2 regions of the Psychrobacter sp. PL19 genome follow, and region 2 is predicted to be linked to the other one. Evidence: predicted binding sites of a transcription regulator. Region 2 holds the regulator's gene; the other holds the start of a gene.
The links. Region 2 encodes PhoB, which activates phosphate uptake and scavenging genes when phosphate is short. Its sites were predicted from a motif close to TGTCATNAANCTGTCATAA; they were not measured.

Region 1 (3,433 bases), 450 kb from region 2:
GTTTCGCGAATGGCGATATATTCCATTTCAGGGGTAATAATACCTTGGCGTGCATAGTATATTTGCGTGACATTGCCAGTTTTACCAGCGACATCTTTGGCACGGCGCGGTTTATCAATATGGGCGAATCTTAGATTGGCAGTGCTGATGTCGCGGGCACGCGTCTGTCCGTAGCTGCTTGATAGGCCAGCCAGCTGTTCAGTATCACCGCGTTCGTTTATCCAGCCTTCGCGCAGTTTTGGTAGGCCTTTAGTAAGATCAATAGTGGCGTTGGGGTCAGTATAGACGCCTGAGGTATCATAGACATAAAATGGCGGATTGTGCTCGCCTTCTTTGTCACCCGTACCGCCCACCGACGTGTCGGCTAAGCTGATTTCACGCATCGGCACTTGAATATCGGGCCTTGAGCCTTCGATATATACTTTACGGGAAGCGGGGAGAATACGGTGTAAGTCGCGGGCATCTTCTTCAAAACGGGCATCAGTAGCAGCACGATGAGCCGGGGTTTTTAGGGCATCTGCTTTTTTATCCGCTTTATCTTTAGTCGCGTTAGCGGCATTTGAGAGGTTAGCTGGGATATAGGTATCGACGGCGTGTGCGTCTATCTGTGCATTAGCGTTTGGCGTGTTTTTTAAGGTATCTATTGCAGTAGTCATATGCTGTCCTAGCGTGTTGTGTTGTCCATTGTTAAAGGCAACACCGCCAGAATCTGCGGGGGTAAGCGATAGCTACGTAGGCAAATTCAATCATAGATTTAAAGTCACTGCGCTAACAAACATAATGATAGGGCATAAATCTAACTTGATTGTTGGGCGCTACTTATTATTAACCGCCATACTCTTTGTCAGTCGGTTTATCAGCCAGTTTATCAGCTGGTGAGTTATTTACTGGCTTATTAGCCGGCAAACGTTAGCGACTGAACTTGGGCTAAAGAGTGATTCTAATAATAAGGCATTTCTGCGCGCCCTTTGCAAGACGATAACATCAGCTTAGACTTCCCTGCGTCGGTACTAACCGCATCAGGTTCGGCGGGTGATCTCTCAGCGATGTATTAATGACTGCTTATAAATCAGTCATTGATACATCGCACCCCGAGTCTGTCAGTGTTGTAAATCAACTTTATACTAACAAACTTCTGCTATGACTGCTAATGATATTTAGTCTTATAAAAAATCCTCTCAGGCTGTGTTACTTCCTTAAAATATTCTATTCCTACTGTTTAGCCCTACTGTTTAGTCATACCATTCAGTTTAGTCATACCATTCAGTGCTATGCAATTTTAGACTGGTTATTAAAAACGGGTTTAGTCACAGCAAAAATCTTCTAACTTGATGGTTATTGTTTTTTTACAGTTGCTATTACGGTTGTCATCAAACTGTCATCAAAGCTTGGCACACTGCAACGCATGTCAGGGATCATACTATCTAGTGCAGTTATTAAACCTTTGCAGTTGTCATACTTCAGGAGTCTTATATGCGTTATTCATTATTAGCAGTGGCCGTCAGTTGTACCTTAGTGCTTACGGCATGTGATAAATCAACCGACACCGCTGTAGCACCCGCGACTGACAGTAGCGCAGCCGCGAATAATAGTGCTGATAGTAGCGGATCAAATAACGCTAGCTCTGCTAGTAGCGATCAAGTATCCATGAATATCACTGGCGCCGGTGCGTCGTTTCCACAGCCTATATACGCCAAATGGTCAGCCGATTACAACGGTGCTACCGGTGGGCAAGTCAATTATCAATCTATTGGCTCGTCAGGTGGTATTAAGCAGATAGTCGCAGGTACTGTTGATTTTGGTGCTTCAGATGCGCCAATGACGCCAGAAGAATTAACGAAAGAAGGTCTAATTCAATTCCCAATGGTCATTGGCGGCGTGGTGCCAGTGGTTAATATTAAAGGCATAGAGCCTGGTGCATTAAAGCTCGATGGCAAAATGCTAGCCGATATCTATTTGGGTAACATCAGCAAGTGGAACGATCCTGCTATCGTGCAGTTGAATCCAGATTTAAGCCTGCCGGACAGTCCCATTACTACCGTATTTCGCTCAGATGGCTCAGGGACGACTTTCAACTTTACTGATTATTTAGCCAAAGTATCTCCCGATTGGAAAAATAATGTGGGGGTCGACAAGACTGTTAAATGGCCAACTTCTGATCGTGGTGCGGCAGGTAAGGGTAACGAAGGCGTAGCAAGCTATGTCAACCGAATGGACAATGCAATTGGCTATGTTGAATACGCTTATGCCAAACAAAACAATATGTCACATGTGGCACTCAAGAATGCCGCTGGTAATTTCGTACAACCTTCTATAGAAAGCTTTGCCGCCGCTGGCGATATTGATTGGGCACAGCAAGCAGGCTTTTATAAGGTTATTACCAACTCTGAAACTGCCGAGGCATGGCCGATTGCCGCTGCAACCTTTATTTTAGTACATAAGCAGCCGCAAGATCCCAAGCAAGTTGCTGGCGTACTGAACTTCTTTAGCTGGGCTTATGATCAAGGTGATGATGCAGCAACTGCGCTTGATTATGTCCCGTTTTCTGATACCGCTGTTGCTTTATTCAAAGACAGCTGGCAGCAAGTAGTGGGCAAAGACGGTAAGCCGGTATATACCCCGCAGTAATAGTAACAACGTACCTTCGCACACGCCTATGGTTTGCTGATAAGCAGATCATAGGCGTCGCTCATATCTAAATTGTTTATATCCAAATCACACCTATTAAAGCAACTATTGAGGTGGTCATGGCAGGATTTAATTTGCAGACACAACTGAACAAACAGAAACGTTGGGATGCAATATTTGTCAACACTACCAAAGTGGCGGCACTCTTTGTGTTGTTAAGCTTAGGGGCAATTTTATTGTCGCTGGTTATTGGTGCTTGGCCAAGTATGCAGGCGTTTGGGCTGGATTTTTATACCAGCAACAATTGGGACCCGGTCGCGAACGAATACGGGGCTTTAGCGCCAATTTACGGCACCTTGGTCACCTCAGCCATGGCACTGGTTATAGCGGTTCCTATCAGCTTTGGTATTGCGATATTTTTGACTGAACTGTGTCCACCATTTCTCAAAAAGCCGCTAGGCATTGCCATCGAGCTATTAGCAGGTATTCCTTCTATTATTTACGGTATGTGGGGATTGTTTGTATTTGCCCCTTTCTTTGGTAATCATATCCAGCCATGGCTGACAGAGAATCTAGGTGGTCTACCAATCATCGGCAAGCTGTTCGTCGGTGTCCCGATGGGTATTGGCTTATTTACCGCTTCCTTAGTACTCGCCATTATGATCATTCCTTTTATTGCCGCCACTATGCGCGACGTATTTGCGGTCGTACCGGCGCTGCTGAAAGAATCTGCATACGGCATGGGCGCTACCACGTGGGAGGTAATGTTCAAGATTGTCTTACCGTACACCAAGGCGGGTGTGGT
Region 2 (3,433 bases):
CCACGTCAGTATCGGGGGCACAGATACTGGCAGGCATAAACAAGATGCTAAAGATCGAACCCTGTCCTTCGTTGGACTCGATATTTAAGCTAGCTTGGTGTTGATAAAGAACATGCTTCACAATCGCTAAACCTAAGCCAGTACCCCCTGTAGCGCGGCTACGTCCACTGTCGACCCGATAAAAACGCTCGGTTAAACGGGCGATGTGCTGTGGTGCAATACCGATACCGTCATCAGTGACTGCAAACGAGCAACCCTGTGCAGTCGCAGTCCAACTGATAATAATGTTACCGCCTTTTGGGGTATATTTGATGGCATTAACCACCAAGTTTGACAAGGCGCTATTTAAATACAACTCCGCACCATATAGATTGCTGTCAGTATTTACCTGCAAGCTAATCTGATGCTCGTATTCCTTGTTATAGACCTTAGCGTCATCGAATAGCTGGGTGAGCAACCGGCTCATATCTATCATGCTGAGCGCAGGCTTTTCTTCGTTTTCTAATCGGGATAATAATAATAAATCGTTGACAATGCTGTTCATCCGCGCAGTTTGTTGGGTCATAAGTTTAAAACCGCGTTGCCACTGTGGCGCAATATCTGCCTGATCAGAAAAGGTCTCAAGATAGCCCATTAGTACCGTTAATGGCGTCCGCAGTTCATGCGATACATTGGCGACAAAATCACGGCGCATTTGCTCTAGATGTTGTAAACGCGTGACGTCATAAATGATCAGCAACTTTTCACCACCGAAATGGGTCACTTCACATTTTAAATAGCGCTCGGGGTTTTTCCACGATACCAAATGAATACCATTATTTGGCGCGGCCGTTGTTTGATAATACTGTCGAAACTCCGGCACAGTAATCAAATTAAAAATGCTATTACCTTGGTCACTAGACTGTAGTACTAGTAGGTCTTCTGCTGCCTGGTTCCACCACTCTAAGCCGTCAGTATCGTTGAGCAAAATAACCGCATCTTGTAGGGCTAATAAAGAACTTCTGATTTTCTTAACCAGTCCCATCAATTTTTGTTGGGTAAACTTTTCTTGTTTGCGTTTTTGATACAGCTGAGAGGCTATTACACTAAGCCCGCCAAGCATTTCTGGGGACGGCGTATTCACTGGTTTGTTAATCCAAGCATTAAAGCGATGTAAGCTGTACATTCGCCATAAACTGTACAACAACAGCGCCACAATCACGCTTTCTAGCAGGTATGAAGTATATAAACCCAGCGCCACCCCACTACTTAGCCAAAATAGTAGCCAGCATATATCGGCCCACAACAGCGCATAACGCGGTGCTGGCTGTGTCTTATTATCCGCAGGCGTCATCATAAACGTGCACTACCTTTAGAAATGTCAGAAAAATATCCTAGGAGCCATTAATATATACTCTTATTTATGAATAACCCTATTAATAAGCAGTAATCAGAATAATAAAATTATAGAAATCACTCCTTATTCCTGCGTAATCACTCTTGTTCAACTAAGCTAGAAAACCGATAACCAGTGCCGCGTACGGTTTGAATTAAGGTGGCACAATCGTAAGGCTGTAATAGTTTGCGTAGACGGCGAATATGCACATCAATGGTGCGGTCTTCGATATATACATTACCGCCCCAAACTTGGTCAAGCAGCTGAGTACGGGTATAAGCGCGCTCTGGATGACTCATAAAAAACGCCAACAATCGATATTCAGTCGGCCCAATATCGATCACCTTGCCCTCCGCACTGACCCGCTGACTTTTGGGATCAAGGCTCAATCCTGCCACTTCAATGGGCTTATCCGTACTTAGCAAACTGCTCCGGCGCAGCACCGCCTTAATACGCGAGACCAACTCACGGGTTGAGAATGGCTTGGTAATATAGTCGTCCGCCCCAGCATCTAGACCTTGCACCTTATGGTCTTCTTCACCTTTAGCCGTGAGCATAATGACCGGAATCTCAGACAGTAGCGCATCTTTTTTGAGCATTCGGCAAAAATCAACGCCGCTTTTATCACCCGGCAGCATCCAATCTAGCAAAATGAGCGCGGGACGATGGTCCACCACTTGTTGGTGCGCTTCGGGTATATCAACGGCTTGCAAACAGTCAAATCCTGCCATCTCTAAGGTCATGACAATCATTTCACGAATTGCCGGCTCATCTTCGACAATCAAAATTTGCTCATTTTGCATACGACAGCCTTAGTCAGAAGGGAGATGTTAAGTGGCTCATCTTCTAAAGAAATTAAATTCATATATGACTTCGTATAGCCAATAAAATTTTTCTAGCTTGCTGTGTGACTGCATCACTCCAGAGGCTTCGAAAGCTTCTCCCAACCATACTGTGTCTATTTTAAGGTAGCGTCACTATAAAAACTCGCCACACTACTGTTATTAAACAGTATTATTATGACGACTTGATGACAATTTAGCCTTAAATTTACTTTTGGCTCTATTGAGCCATATATTCTAGAGCCTCTATACTTCTAATAAAAAATTAAGCGGCCCATCATTAATACTCTCGACTTGCATATTAGCCCCGAACTGCCCGCTGGCAGTTATATGATACTGAGTTTCTGCATAAGCTATCAGCTCAGCGAATAATGATTGCGCGGCATCGGGCTTCATCGCGCCACCAAAATCCGGCCGACGACCATTATTGGTGTTGGCCATTAAAGTAAATTGTGAAATCAGTAACAGTCCACCACCAACTTGCTGCACATTCAGGTCTAATTTACCACGCTTAGCAGGGTCGCTATCACTTTCAACATGGTTTTCGAAAATACGATAAGTAAGGATTTTATCTACTAACCGCTGCGCACTTTGCAAACTATCGTCATGTCCCAGCCCAATATAAGCTAATATTCCATGCTCAATTTTGCCAACATAATTGCCATCAACCGCGACGCTGGCACGGCTTACTCGCTGAATAAGTGCTTTCACTGAATGACTCCTTAGCAGATTATGAGTATGCGCTAATACGCTGTTCATGGTAAAATATAGTCATTCATTTACCTGTTATCTATTCTTATTTTAAACCCTATTTCGGTAGCCTTGTTATGACTTTATTCACCACTCTACAGCAATTTGTCCCGCAGCAGCAGCTGAGCAAGGTTGCTGGACGCTTGGCCGCAAGCCGTCACCCTGTCGTCAAGCGCGTCTTTATTCGCAGCTTTGCCAAAGCCTATAATGTACATTTAGATGACTGTGAGCGCCAGAGCTTTAAGGCGTATGAGAGCTTTAACGACTTCTTTACTCGCGAGCTTAAGGATGATGCACGCACCATTGATAACACCATTAATGGTATCGTCAGCCCTGCCGATGGGGTGATATCACAGCTAGGACAGATACAAGATCATAAGCTGCTACAAGCCAAAGGGCGGCACTACGATGTGGGTCAGCTGCTTGCCAATAGTGAAGATGGCAGTTATTTCGCGGATGGTAGCTT

Region 1: pstS (phosphate ABC transporter substrate-binding protein PstS) is a predicted target of PhoB. The motif match lies at 1,366-1,384, and genes of this name have one in related genera.

The regions. Positions count from the first base shown of each region.
Region 1 covers NZ_JAGING010000001.1:487,919-491,351, reverse strand. Annotated here, with positions in the region: gene thiC (phosphomethylpyrimidine synthase ThiC) at 1-656, opposite strand, end outside; TPP riboswitch at 980-1,104, opposite strand; gene pstS (phosphate ABC transporter substrate-binding protein PstS) at 1,474-2,628, shown strand; gene pstC (phosphate ABC transporter permease subunit PstC) at 2,748-3,433, shown strand, end outside.
Region 2 covers NZ_JAGING010000001.1:936,190-939,622, reverse strand. Annotated here, with positions in the region: gene phoR (phosphate regulon sensor histidine kinase PhoR) at 1-1,336, opposite strand, end outside; gene phoB (phosphate regulon transcriptional regulator PhoB) at 1,474-2,178, opposite strand; gene dtd (D-aminoacyl-tRNA deacylase) at 2,464-2,928, opposite strand; gene asd (archaetidylserine decarboxylase) at 3,045-3,433, shown strand, end outside.